Regions from separate parts of the Bulleidia sp. HCP3S3_C9 genome, predicted to be linked through region 3. Evidence: predicted binding sites of a transcription regulator. Region 3 holds the regulator's gene; each other region holds the start of a gene.

Region 1 (4,600 bases), on a different contig from region 3:
TGGAAGGTTCTGGATTTCATCAACACTCTTGCCAATTGCATAGTAGATTGCTTTCTGATCATCCTTCATACGATCAACATATTCTTTTAATGTAACGTATTTACCTTCATTAGAGCTTCTAAAAATCATGAAATCCTGAAGCTTGTCTTTGTTGAGCCCATAGTCAGCTAAGATACCAGCCTTTAGATTCAAGCCAAAGTTATCAAAGAATTTTTCATATCCTTCTCTGTCTTTTTCAAGCATTTCTTTTAATGCTGAAGAAACCTTTGTTTCGATGGATTTTGCCATCATCTTGACCTGACGGTCCTGCTGAAGGATTTCTCTTGAAATATTCAGATTCAAATCATCACTATCAACAAGTCCCTTCACAAATCTGAAATAAGATGGAATCAAATCTTTGACTTTATCCATGATGAATACATTCTTGCAGTAGAGTTCTAGACCTGGTTCATAGTCTGTGTAGTAGAAGTTGTATGGTGCCTTTGATGGAATGTAAAGTAAAGCAGTATAGGAAATATTGCCTTCTACAGTGTAGTGAATGACTTTCTGCGGATCTTCCCAGTCATTAAATTTTGACTTGTAGAATTCATTGTAATCTTCCTGTGTAATCTTTGACTTCTGCTTTTTCCAAAGTGGAACCATAGAGTTCAAAGTTTCAACTTCCTGTGTTTCGATTGTCTTCTTGTCATCTGTTGGATCAGGAATATGCTTTGTACATTCCATTTCAATTGGATAGCGTACATAATCACTGTACTTCTTGATTAGTTCCTTGATCTTCCATTCTTCCAGGAATTCGGAATATTTTTCATCTTCTGTATCATCTTTTAGATCCAGTGTGATTCTTGTGCCATAACCAGACTTTTCAATTTCTGAAATGACATAGCCATCTTCTCCTGAACTAGACCAGCTGTATGCTTTGTCTGATTTGATTGATTTTGTTTCAACTAAGATTCTTTTTGCGACCATGAATGCGCTGTAGAATCCAACACCAAACTGTCCGATGATATCTGTATTCTTCTTTGCTTTTTCGAATTGTTCGCGGAATTCTGCAGAACCAGACTTGGCAATTGTACCAAGATTCTTTTCTAGCTCTTCATTAGTCATACCAATACCAGTATCTTCAATGATGAGCTGACGAGTATCTGGATGTCTTTCAATTGTGATCTTCAGATCTTTCTTATCAACCTTTGCCTCTTTATCTGTAAGGGAAATGTAATGTCTTTTATCTAGTGCGTCAGATGCATTGGAAATGAGTTCTCTTAAAAAGATTTCCTTGTTCGTATAGATAGAATTGATCATTAATTCCAGTAAACGTTTTGATTCGGCTTTAAACTGTTTCTTTGCCATGATGATATCCTCCTTAGCACTCTTTACGAATGACTGCTAAATATTGTAGTACGCACATCATAGAAAATCAAGTTGTCATATATAAACAAACTGATAGAATTGTCTTATGAAAGAAATCAATGTAAATCAAATCACAGAAGCAATTGCTTCTATGGCAGCGGATATTGCGTGTATCTATGATCCTGCTGTTTTCAGTGCAATTCAAAAAGCATCCAGTAATGAAAGGGATGAAAAATCAAAAACAGTCATGGATATGCTTTTAAAAAATGCAGAAATTGCTCAAAAGGAAAGAATTCCTTTATGTCAGGATACCGGTCTAATGATCGTATGGCTGCATGTTGGACAGGATGTTCACTTTGTTGGTGGAAATATCAATGAAGCAGTGAATGAAGGGGTTAGAAAAGGCTATACAGAAAATTATCTGCGTGCAAGCAGTGTCGATGATCCACTATATGATAGAAAGAATACAAAGGATAATACACCAGCGATTCTCTATACCGATTTTATTGAAGGGGATCATGTTGAAATTGAAGTGATGGCAAAAGGATTTGGCTCTGAAAATAAATCTGCCTTGAAAATGCTGACACCTGCGGATGGGGAAGAAGGTGTAAAGAAGTTTGTTTTAGAAACAATCAAAAATGCTGGACCTAATGCTTGCCCTCCATTTGTTGTTGGCGTTGGCATTGGTGGAACATTTGATCTTTGTGCGAAGTTATCTAAAGAAGCAATGCTTCGCTCTATTGATCATTCTAATCCAGACCCTCGCTATAAAGCTTTAGAAGATACATTGCTAGAAGAAGCCAATGCATTAAAGATTGGTCCTATGGGATTCCATGGTGCAACAACCGCATTGAAGATTCAAATCAAACAGGCACCAACACATATTGCTGGACTTCCAGTAGCGGTAAATATCTGCTGCCACGTGTGCAGACACGCAAAGAAGGTGATTTCATGAAAACAATTCAATTGCCACTGAAGGAAGAAGATATTAGAAATCTGCATGCAGGAGATGCGGTATTGTTGAATGGAACAATTTATACAGCACGTGATGCTGCACACAAAAAACTTGTAGAAATGATTGAAAATCATGAACCGCTGCCATTTGATCTTCATGGTGCAACGATTTATTATGTTGGACCTACACCTGCAAGAAGTAGACAGGTGATTGGCTCTAGTGGACCAACAACTTCTAGTAGAATGGATCCATATGTGAAAACACTTGCGGAGTGTGGAATGAAAGGCATGATTGGAAAAGGCAGAAGAAGTGATGAAGTGAAGCAGGCAATCAAAGATCATGAAATGATTTATTTTGTATGTGCTGGTGGTGTTGGTGCATTATTATCTCACTGCATTATCAAAAGAGAAATGGTTGCTTTTGAAGAGTTACTTGCAGAAGCAGTTACAAAACTGGAAGTGAAAGATTTTCCATGTTTTGTTGGATGTGATATTGATGGGAATGATATTTATGATTTGGAGGAAGAAGCATGAGTGTTTATGATGAATCATTGAAGTTACATGGAAAGTATCATGGTAAATTAAAGGTTGAAGCAAAGGTGCCTTGTGAAGATGCCAAAGATTTATCTCTTGCATATACACCTGGCGTTGCTGAGCCATGTCGTAAGATTCACGAAGATAAAGAAATGAGCTATGTCTATACGAATCGTGCAAATACTGTTGCGGTCATTAGTGATGGTACGGCAGTTTTAGGACTTGGTGATATTGGTGCAGAAGCTGCACTTCCTGTTATGGAAGGAAAATCTTTGTTGATGAAGCGATTTGCGGATATTGATTCGTGGCCACTTGTGATTGATTCGAAAGATACAGAAGAAATCATTCGTTTCTGCAAGATGGTTGCACCATCTTTTGGTGCAATCAATCTAGAAGATATCAGTGCACCTAGATGCGTTGAAATCGAAAGAAGACTCATTGAAGAATGTAGTATTCCTGTATTTCATGATGATCAGCATGGCACTGCAATCGTTGTACTTGCAGCACTTATCAACTGTATGCGTTTGAAAAAGGCAAAGCCAGAAGAGCAGAAGGTCGTCATTTCTGGATGTGGTGCAGCTGGTTCTAGCATTATCCGTATGTTGTATCAGTATGGTTTTCATAAGATCTATGCCTTTGATGTAGATGGATGTCTGGATCCAGATCATAGTGAAGGCTACAATGATCTTAAGAAAGAGCTGCTTTGCTATGTCAATCTGGATCATCAGCATTATGCTTCCTTAAAAGAAGCGATGGCTGGTGCAGATATTTTTATTGGAGTATCTGCGCCTCGTATTGTTACAAAAGAAATGGTTGCTTCTATGAATGAAGGAAATATTGTATTTGCGATGGCAAATCCAGAACCTGAAATTACATATGAAGAAGTCAAGGAAGCAGGAGCCTATATCATTGGTACTGGCAGATCAGACTATCCAAACCAGGTAAATAATTTACTGGCATTCCCAGGCTTATTTAGAGGTGCATTAGATGCAAAGGCAACAAAGATCACTGAAGAAATGAAGATTGCTGCATCGATTGGTATCGCATCATTAATTAAAGATGAAGAACTGACAAGAGAACATATCATTGTTTCTCCATTTGATCCACGTGTTGTGCCTACTGTTGCAGATGCAGTCAAAAAAGAAGCTATCAAGAGTGGCTTTGTTAGAAAATAAAAAAGATGACGCCTGTCATCTTTTTTGATAGACACGAATTAAGAATTCGGCAGTAATATCCATTCCATCCTGATGGTTGATCTTATCAATATCTTCATTTCTTGTTCTATGATAATATGGTGTCATTTTGAATAAAGAAATGAGATTTTCTTTTTCACAATGGAATGTATTTGAAATGAAGTATTCTTCTTCTTTTACAAGCGTTGTTTCCAGATCCTTCATTTCATTTTCATATGGTGTATCATAGATCAATTGCTTTAGTTCAAATAAATGTTTTGGACCAGGGGAAACAAAGAAGAATCTGCCGCCCTGTGTTAATACTCTTTCAATCTCATCTTTCGCAAATGGTGCAAAGCATGTGACTGCAGTATCACAGGATGCATCTTCCAAAGGAAGACGGAAGATAGAAGCAACTGCATATTGTGTTGATGGATCATTCTTGCTTGCATGCTTTAAAGCTTCCTTGCTCATATCAAATCCATACTTTTCTTCTGCCTGAAAGCCAGAAGTATAATATCCTTCCCCACATCCTAAATCACATAAAACATGTGAATCATACTTCTTTGTTAGATTGACAAGTTCCTGTTTTA
Region 2 (4,600 bases), on a different contig from region 3:
AAGCGCATTGTTTCTTTACTAGATCGATTACATCTAAAAAATGATAAAACGCTGGTAGAAAACTTTTCTACAGGAATGAAAAAGAAAGTCATGGTAGCACGTGCATTCTTAAATAATCCAGATATTATATTTGCTGATGAAGTTATGAATGGTCTAGATAAAGATACATGCATGATTGTTGAAGATATGCTGCAAGAACATGTTCAAAATGGGAATACTGTATTTCTTGTTTCCCATACAGGTATCCACAATACCAATCACGTCAAAAACTATTTGATAGAGAAAGGAAAGATCAAAAATGTTGAATCATTTGAAGAAATTTCTGAAGATTGATCTTCGCTACAAATGGTTATTGATCAATCTTGTTTTTGGCACCTTTTTTATGATTGCACCTTATATTTATATGGTTTGCCCCGATCAGCAGGTACTCACATTAAAAGGTATGTTATGCTGGTTTGGACTAAATCAAGCTTTTTTTGGTATTGGTGGATTCATGGAAGAAGAAAGAATGGATGGCACTTTTACAAACCTGTTTCTATACCCCGTGCAATTCAGACAATATTTCATTGCCAAAGCATTACAGATCGGCATTGAAAGTTATCTTATTTCATTACTACAGATCTTTTTCTTTTCTCTCTGTAATGTTCATATTCCTGATCTTCTACATTTTATTGTTATTTTATTGATCAATGACATTATCACAGCGAATATGGGAATTCTATTCCTTGGTTTCACTCTGAAATTCAGAAAGCTTGGATCAGTCAATGCACTGGTTCAACAAATCATTGGTTTTTTCAGTGGATATTCCACAGACATCAAAAGATATCCACAAATCATTCAGTTTGTATCATATGTCATTCCATTAACATATACAATTTCTCTAGCAAGAAACAATACATTTACTATTCACCCATTGTGGTTACTCATTCCTGTCATTCTTTCTTTTGCATTTGCACTGTTTGGCTATGCAATCATTCAAAATGATATTTCAACATTAAGAAAAAAGGAGATACAGAACAATGGTAAAAGCATTCACTCTTCTACAGATGGAACTGAAGGAAAAGTTTCGATATAAAATTGAAATTTTCTCTGCCAGTACTGATGCTATATTGCTGATATTTCCTTCGATTGCCATTCTTTTATTCGGAAATCTAGAAATATCTGGCATTCAAAGCAAAACAGAATATATACAATACATGTTATTTTCATTAATTCTTTGGCAATTTGTGGAAAACATGTGGTCTGCAGTATTTGAAATCCGCCGAAAGCTAAAAGAAGAAAACTTTGAATATATGATGAATATGCCTTTGAAAGGTATCCATTATGTATTTGGATGGGCTGTGAGCGGTGTTGTTTCCATTGTATTTGAAATGATTCCATTGATTGTTATTTTCGTGCTTACTTCATTTCATTTACTCACAGTAAAAAGTATTCTTTCTTTTTTAGGGATTGCATTGATAATGGCTTTTGGAACATATGGATTTGCGGAAATATTAATGGGATTTGCGATTTACTTCAAAGAAGCAGATCAATTCATTTCTTTAATCGCAAATATTGCACCTTTTTTGGGAGGACTCTATTTCCCAGTCATTCAGTTACCTGCTCCATTTCTTGCCATTTCTCTTCTCTTTCCATTTACCTGGGGTCTAGATCTTGTAAGAAACCTCTTATTTGGAAGTTCTCTCATTCTTCCATTGCATTATGAAATCATTGCATTTGTAATTGTAAATATACTTTATACATTCGCTGGAACAAAGATATATGATGCAATGATGAAAAAAGCAAGAAAGAATGGATTATCTAAATTCTAACTACAAAAATATCTTTTTGAAAGAAGGTTGTAACACCTTTGAACTTTTCTTTGTTCAATCGTTACAACCTCTTTTACTTATACACTTTTATCTTCTTTTTTAGATGGTTGATTCATTGGTGCTCCACCACCCATACCACTAGCTATCCTTTTATTTTTCATCTGGTTTGGTGCAATGCTTCTTTTCCTTTTTATCAGTATTCAGCTATCACATATTGCTTCAAAACCATCAGAAGAAGCAATGGAAAGAGAAAAACAATTCGTTGCAGATATCTCTCATGATTTAAAAACTCCTCTCTGTAATATTAGCAAACAATTCTATTTTGATAGAAAATCAAGATGCAACGGTAGGAAGTGTACATCGCTGGATCGACAGTCCTCAAATAGCTGCAAAAAGAATGCAGCAGTTGATTACACAGATGTTAAAACTCGCAGATGTTGAACGAAAAAACATTACAGTTCCATTAGAAGAAGTTGATGTTAGTAACATAGCGATGAAAGCAAGTCTGCAATTAGAATCTCTTGCTTATGAAAAAAGTGTCACTTTGGACACTGAACTTATTGAATCATGTGTAATACAGACAAATGAAGATTATCTAATGCAAATCATTAGCAGTTTATTAGAAAATGCTTTAAAATATGAACCAAAAAATGGAAAAGTCTTGTTGAAATTAGCACAGGATAAACATAAAACATGTATTTGTGTTCAAAACTTTGGAACAACGATTGCTCAAGAAAATCTTCCACACGTATTTGATCGCTTTTATCGCAGTGATAAAAGCCGTACAAATGAAACGGAGAGCTTTGGTTTAGGACTCGCCATCACAAGAGAAATGGTCAAGAAAATACATGGTGAAATTTCTGTTACGAGTAATCCACAAGAAGGTACAATATTTACAGTCACATTCCAAAGATAAAAAAAGGCTTGCCACATTGTGAACAAGTCTTTTTCAAGGAATTATAGAATTTCAATGAACTTCTTTGTTTCTTCTTCCTTCTTTGCTTCTGTTGGTAATTCAATCTTCAAAATACCATTTTCGAAGGAAGCATGAATGTCTGAATCCTTGATAGCATCAGATACATAGAATGTTCTACTGCAAGAGCCATTGTATCTTTCCTGACGAATAACTCTACCCTTAGCATCCTTTTCTTCATTGGATTCATTGTGTTCAACAGCAACTGTCAAGTTACCATTGTAAAGAGAAATCTTAACATCTTCTTTCTTTACACCAGGTACTTCAATATCAAGAATATATTTTCCATCTTTCTCATGAATATCTGTCTTCATTAAAGTATTGTTGTTCATTACTGGAGCTCTGAACATGTCATCAAACATATCATCAAATAAATTTGCATTTCTACGGTCTAAATATCTCATATTTTTTCCTCTTTTCTAAGACCCTTTCGTCTTACAAGTATTAATATACTCTTCGTTTTAGCAGAGTCAATAGTAGAGTGCTAAATAATTCAAGTTTTTTAATAATATTTTTTATTTTTGCTTGAATTATATGCATAAATAAGAACTTATTTGATTTAGCACATTTTTGTATTAAGTGATAATAAAGCACTATTCATTTCCTGTATACAATATATGAATCATTGCTATTGTACTTCTTTCTTTTTTCAACATATACTCAAATCGACAAAGGAGAATAAAATGAAAACAAGAAAACCAGGTAACATTGAAGTATCAGAAATCGGAATGGGATGCATGGCTTTCTCTCTTGGATATGGCGCAATTCCTTCTAGAGAATATGCAATGGAAGCAAGCAACGTAACATTAACAGATGAAGAATTCCACTCTTTAGAACAAGCTTTAAATTCCATCAAAGTATATGGTCATCGTGGAAACGTTCAATTCCAGGGACAATCCATGAAAGACTGGGGAAAGAAATAATTCACACGTGATCAAGAAGAAGAGACAATCTTCTTCTTTTTAACTATTATAAAGATAGCAGAGTAGCGTCTAATTTAAAATTGAATTTTATATTAGACGTAATTTTCTGTTGAATTGTACATTCTCAGCGCCTATAATAAATTTGGATTTTAGATTAGACGGAGAAATCATATGAAATATATTCCAAGAGCAATTACTCCAATTCTAGAAAAACGAGTTGAAACAAGCAAATGCACTTTGCTTACCGGCGCAAGACAAGTTGGAAAATCCACTGTCATAAAAGAAACATTTCCTGCATATACAATTGCCAGTTTTGACGATGTTTTAACACGCCTACAGGCACACGAAGAACCAAAATTATTCTTTTTAAACAATCCATGTCCTCTTTTTATTGATGAAGTGCAAAAAGAGCCCGGCATATTAGAAAACATCAAATTAATTGTGGATAATTCAGATGAAAGAGGACAGTTTATTTTATCTGGATCTTCCAAACTTCAGCTGATGAAAGGTGTGAGTGAATCTCTTGCTGGAAGAGTATCCATTTCTGAATTATCTGGATTATCTTTAAGAGAAATATATGAAGTACCTTTTAACAGACACTTTATTCCTACAGAAGAATACATTCAAGAAAGAGAAAAACAGCTTAAATCTTATTCCAATATATGGGAAATTATTCATAAAGGATCTTATCCAGAACTATATGTCATTGATAGAGACTGGCAAGAGTTTTATTCTTCTTATGTTTCAACATATATCGAAAGAGACATTCATGATTTGATTTCTGCAGATAGTATTACTTTCTCTAAATTCCTTACAAGCATTGCTGCTAGAACAGGTGAAATTCTTAGTTACACAAACATTGCCAACGAAGTTGGTGTCAGTGAACCAACTAT
Region 3 (4,600 bases):
CAGCCTTGTCTACCTTTTCACCAAGATATGCTTCAGCATAATCCTTCAAGTAAGAAAGGATCATAGCGGATACTTCCTGTGGTGTATACTGCTTTCCTTCAAGTTCAACTTTCTTGTCTGTACCCATTAAACGCTTTACAGAATAAACTGTGTTCTTGTTTGTGATCAGCTGTCTTTTTGCAGCATCACCAACAATTCTTTCACCATTTTTAAAAGCTACAACAGAAGGAGTTGTTCTATTACCTTCAGGGTTAGCAATTACCTTTGCTTCCTTGCCTTCCATAACTGCTACGCAGCTGTTTGTAGTACCTAAGTCAATACCAATAATCTTACTCATATTCTTATTACCTCCCGGTTATTCGCTAACCTTTACCATAGCCGCTCTTAAGATGCGGTCTTTCAATTTATATCCTTTTTGCAGTACTTCTGTTACCATTCCTGGTTCTACACCTTCTTTAGCTTCTGTCATTAAAGCCTGATGCCAGTTACCATCGAATGGCTGTCCAAGTGCTTCGATTTCTGTAACGCCTTCTTTTTCAAGGCAAGTCTTCAGCTGGTTGTAGATCATTTCTACACCTTTACGATACGCTTCATCCTGTGTTGCCTGTGCCAATGCTCTTTCGCAGTTATCCAATACAGGTAATACTTCTTTTGCGAATGACTGAATATGATACTTCTGTTTCTGTTCATATTCGTTCATCAGTCTCTTTCTTGTATTTTCTGTATCTGCATAAGCCATAGCATACGCATTTTTGAGTTTTGCGATTTCTTCATCTTTCTTTTTGATTGCTTCATTTAATGAAGCAATCACATCTTCGCTTGTTTCTTTTGTTTCTTCTGTTTTTTCTGTTTCAACGTTTTCTTCTGTTTCTTCAGCGACGACAGCCTCGTCCTTTTCTTCAACTTTCTTTTCGTCTTTATTCACTATCATCACCTCCAGTTTTATACATTTTTTCTATCATTCTTGCCGCATATTCAACCATGCTGACAACTTTGTCATAATTCATTCTGCTAGGCCCAATAACCATGAATTCACCAGTTTCGTCACCATTGACTTTAAACTTGCTTCTAACGACTGCCAAATCGTTATACCATGTCAATTCTGCACCGCTTCTTGTAGATACAGCCACCGCATTTTCATTGGTATTCATCTTTTTCCATACCGATGCATCATTGAACATTGTCATCATTTTTTTCAGCTTGTTAATATCTTCAAACTCCGGCTGATATAACATACGATCTTTTCCAGAGAAGTAGACATTATCAGAAGCAAACTTGACAAATGCTTTTACAAAAGCTGTAAATAACATTTCATGACGCTGTACGACACTGCCGAGATCTGGCTTGATGGATTCCATCTTTTCTGCTAAATCTGTGATTGGCGTACCTTTGAGTTTTTGATTCAGAATATCCGTGCATGTTTCAATATCCTTGAATGGAATATCTTCATCAAAGTGAAAATTCTTTGTTTCTGTATGGCCTGAATCTGTAATAAAGACGCATACCGCATTTCTTTCATCAATTGGGAACAATTTAATATGTTCCAGTCTTTGTGAAGAAGCATCCGGACCAATTGCACCGCTTGTCATATTTGTCATATCACTTAAGATCTGACAGCTTTGTTGAATTGCATCTTCAACATTCAGGTTACTTGTTTCAAATGCATTTCTAATTGCGACTTCCATTTTCTTATCCAGTGAAGATTCGCTCAGTAGATTTTCGCAATAGAATTTATAACCCATTGTTGAAGGAACTCTTCCTGAAGATGTATGTGTTTTTTCAAGATATCCCATTTCTTCAAGTGCCTGCAGATCATTACGGATCGTAGCACTGGAGTATGGCAGATGATATCTTGTCTGTAATGTTTTCGAGCCAACTGGTTCAGCGTTTTGAATGAAGTCATCCACAACAGCCTTGAATATTTCAATTCTTCTTGGCGTCAGCATTCCATACACCTCCTTTTTTAGCACTCTTTCTTCGTGCCTGCTAGTATAGTATACCTTTAAATTAGCAGAGTCAAGATTTGAGTGCTAAATTCTTTCAATTCTTTTTTCAAACAAAAAAATCCAGATATTTCCGGACTTAATTGTGCTTGTAATATGTAATTTTCATGATTCCATAGACAGATTCCTTATGGTAGTGAAAATGTTGAAATGTATCTACGTGATAGTTTTCTTCCTGCAAGGATTCTATCACAACAACACCATTCTCATCTAACAAATTATTGTCATCAATATACTGCATGACTTCTAAATTTTTCTGTTTTGCATATGGTGGATCCAAATAGATCAAACGGAATTTCTTTCCTTCTTCTTTCATTCTAGAAAGCATCTTCATGTCTGCAATCGGATACACTTTCGTTCTATCTTCTACCTTTAAAGAAGCAATGTTATTTCTAATGACAGAACAGGCAATACGATCATTATCAGAAAAGTATGCATTGTCCATACCTCTAGAAAGTGCTTCTAAGCCAACAGCACCACTCCCTGCATAGAGATCCAATACATTTCCACCATCAAAGTATCCACCCAGCGACGAAAAGACAGCTTCCTTTACTTTATCTAAAGTTGGTCTAGTTGCGTTCCCTTTTTTTGTTTCCAGTCTTCTAGAAGCAAATTCTCCTGCAATAATTCTCATTCGATCTCCTTTCTGTTGTATTGTGAAATGACGGCCTGTGCAATTCCTACACAGAACATAATTGATAACGTAGATGATCCACCAGATGAAATCAGCAGCAAAGGAACACCTGTCAAAGGAATCATACCCGTAACACCACCAATATTAAAGAAGCAATGGACAACAAAATACATCGCTGTACCAACAAGTATGATCTTTGCTTTTTCATTTTTTATTTTATTGGCATAGTTCAACAGTCTGAAAATAATGACACTATACAAACCAATTAACGCAAGAAAGCCAATAAAACCACATTCTTCTACAAGAATTGAAAGAATAAAGTCAGTATTTGCGGCTGGGAAATCTGTATATTTTCTAACAGAATTACCAAATCCAACCCCAAATAAACCACCATCAACAAATGAAACAAGTCCTTTTACAATCTGATAGCTGGATCCATAAATATCTTCAAATGGATTGACAGCTGAAAGAAATCGATTGATTTGATATGTCGAAAGCATTGGCAAATGTTCAATAAACTTTACACCCTGAGGAGAAAGAATAAATACAGCTACAGCAACCGTAACACAGAAGCATATTTTTAATCCGCCCTGAAATTTTTTTAATTGCGGATGATTGGGAAGCAATAAGCAGACACACACAATCAAAAAGTTAACTGCCATACTTCCAAAGTCATGCTGCAGAAATACAATCGTTAATAAATAGATTCCAATAAACAATAATGGTCTTAATAACAATTTTTTTGCATTTGGATATGTTTTTTTTACATCACCTAGATATGCCGCAATAATTAATATAGATACAATTTTAGCAAATTCACTTGGCTGAATTGATATCTCTAATCCTGGAAAAGGAATACGGATCCAGGCATGTGCACCGCCTGAAGCTTTAAAGAAAATACAAGAAACAAGTAATGCTTCCATAAATATAATGCACCAGGAAAACGATGATTTTTTTAATTTATCAAGTCGAAACCAGTTTGAAAATTTACACATTCCAAAATAGCCAAAAATAACAAATATAATCTGTTTCACAACTGTTTTCACTAAATATGTCGTATCTTTGACTGCTAAACCCATAGAGGCAGAGCCAATCATTAATGTTCCATAGATGATCAGTGCTACCATTGCCAAGTGAATTGGCAAGTCACTTCCACCACTCATTAAAAAAGAAAATAATCCTTCTTTTAATTTCCACTTTTTTTTATTTGTTGTCATGCAAAATATTGTATCATCATTTTGACTTTTTTATCGCATATGATTAGAATACTAGAGAGGTTTTTTATGTTAATAAATAATGATACTATTGTGAAAGATACAGATCCGATCATTCGTGAAAAGAGTGAAATCGTTACATTACCACTATCAAAGGAAGATGAAACACTCCTGAGAGAAATGCTGCAATATGTCAAAGACAGCACAGATGAAGAAAAAGCAGAAAAGATGAATCTTAGACCTGCGGTTGGAATCAGTGCGATTCAGGTTGGCATCAAAAAACAGATGACAGCTGTCGTTGTTGATGACCTGGATAAAAATGGTGAACCTGAACACTTTGAATATATGCTTGTTAATCCTAGAATTGTTTCTTCTTCTGTACAGAAAGCATACCTGCATTCTGGTGAAGGATGTTTGTCTGTTGTAAATCAACATGATGGCTATGTTGTTAGAAGTGCAAGAATTACAGTCAAGGCATTTGATCTATGTACAAATAAGGATATTACAATTCGTGCCAGAGGATATCTTGCAATTGTTCTGCAACATGAAATTGATCATTTTTCAGGCATTTTATTCTATGATCACATCAACAAGAAAGATCCTTTCAAAGAAGTTGAAGGTGCTCTTGTAATCTAATTGAATTCACTATCGAATACGTTACAAAAAATGTTATAATGGTTACGCCGTTAGAACATTTTTAAGTTTTTTTATAATATTGGAGATAATAATGAGTGAAGTAAAGACAAAAA

The links. Region 3 encodes HrcA, which represses chaperone genes, less so after heat shock. Its sites were predicted from a motif close to TTTTAGCACTNNNNNNNNNNNAGTGCTAAAA; they were not measured.
Region 1: the regulator HrcA is predicted to act here: its motif matches at 1,359-1,389, upstream of htpG (molecular chaperone HtpG).
Region 2: the regulator HrcA is predicted to act here: its motif matches at 3,244-3,274, upstream of ACTND6_RS04035 (Hsp20/alpha crystallin family protein).

Annotation. Positions count from the first base shown of each region.
Region 1 covers NZ_JBQHWJ010000016.1:17,153-21,752, forward strand. Annotated here, with positions in the region: gene htpG (molecular chaperone HtpG) at 1-1,347, opposite strand, end outside; gene ACTND6_RS04420 (fumarate hydratase) at 1,454-2,302, shown strand; gene ACTND6_RS04425 (FumA C-terminus/TtdB family hydratase beta subunit) at 2,299-2,835, shown strand; gene ACTND6_RS04430 (NADP-dependent malic enzyme) at 2,832-4,010, shown strand; gene ACTND6_RS04435 (putative RNA methyltransferase) at 4,026-4,600, opposite strand, start outside.
Region 2 covers NZ_JBQHWJ010000014.1:14,298-18,897, reverse strand. Annotated here, with positions in the region: gene ACTND6_RS04055 (ABC transporter ATP-binding protein) at 1-333, shown strand, start outside; gene ACTND6_RS04050 (ABC transporter permease) at 299-1,075, shown strand; gene ACTND6_RS04045 (ABC transporter permease) at 1,020-1,811, shown strand; gene ACTND6_RS04040 (sensor histidine kinase) at 2,134-2,727, shown strand; gene ACTND6_RS04035 (Hsp20/alpha crystallin family protein) at 2,769-3,188, opposite strand; gene ACTND6_RS04030 (hypothetical protein) at 3,468-3,707, shown strand; gene ACTND6_RS04025 (ATP-binding protein) at 3,879-4,600, shown strand, end outside.
Region 3 covers NZ_JBQHWJ010000027.1:5,441-10,040, forward strand. Annotated here, with positions in the region: gene dnaK (molecular chaperone DnaK) at 1-337, opposite strand, end outside; gene grpE (nucleotide exchange factor GrpE) at 356-925, opposite strand; gene hrcA (heat-inducible transcriptional repressor HrcA) at 918-1,946, opposite strand; gene rsmD (16S rRNA (guanine(966)-N(2))-methyltransferase RsmD) at 2,083-2,637, opposite strand; gene ACTND6_RS06175 (FtsW/RodA/SpoVE family cell cycle protein) at 2,634-3,854, opposite strand; gene def (peptide deformylase) at 3,921-4,487, shown strand; gene rnjA (ribonuclease J1) at 4,579-4,600, shown strand, end outside.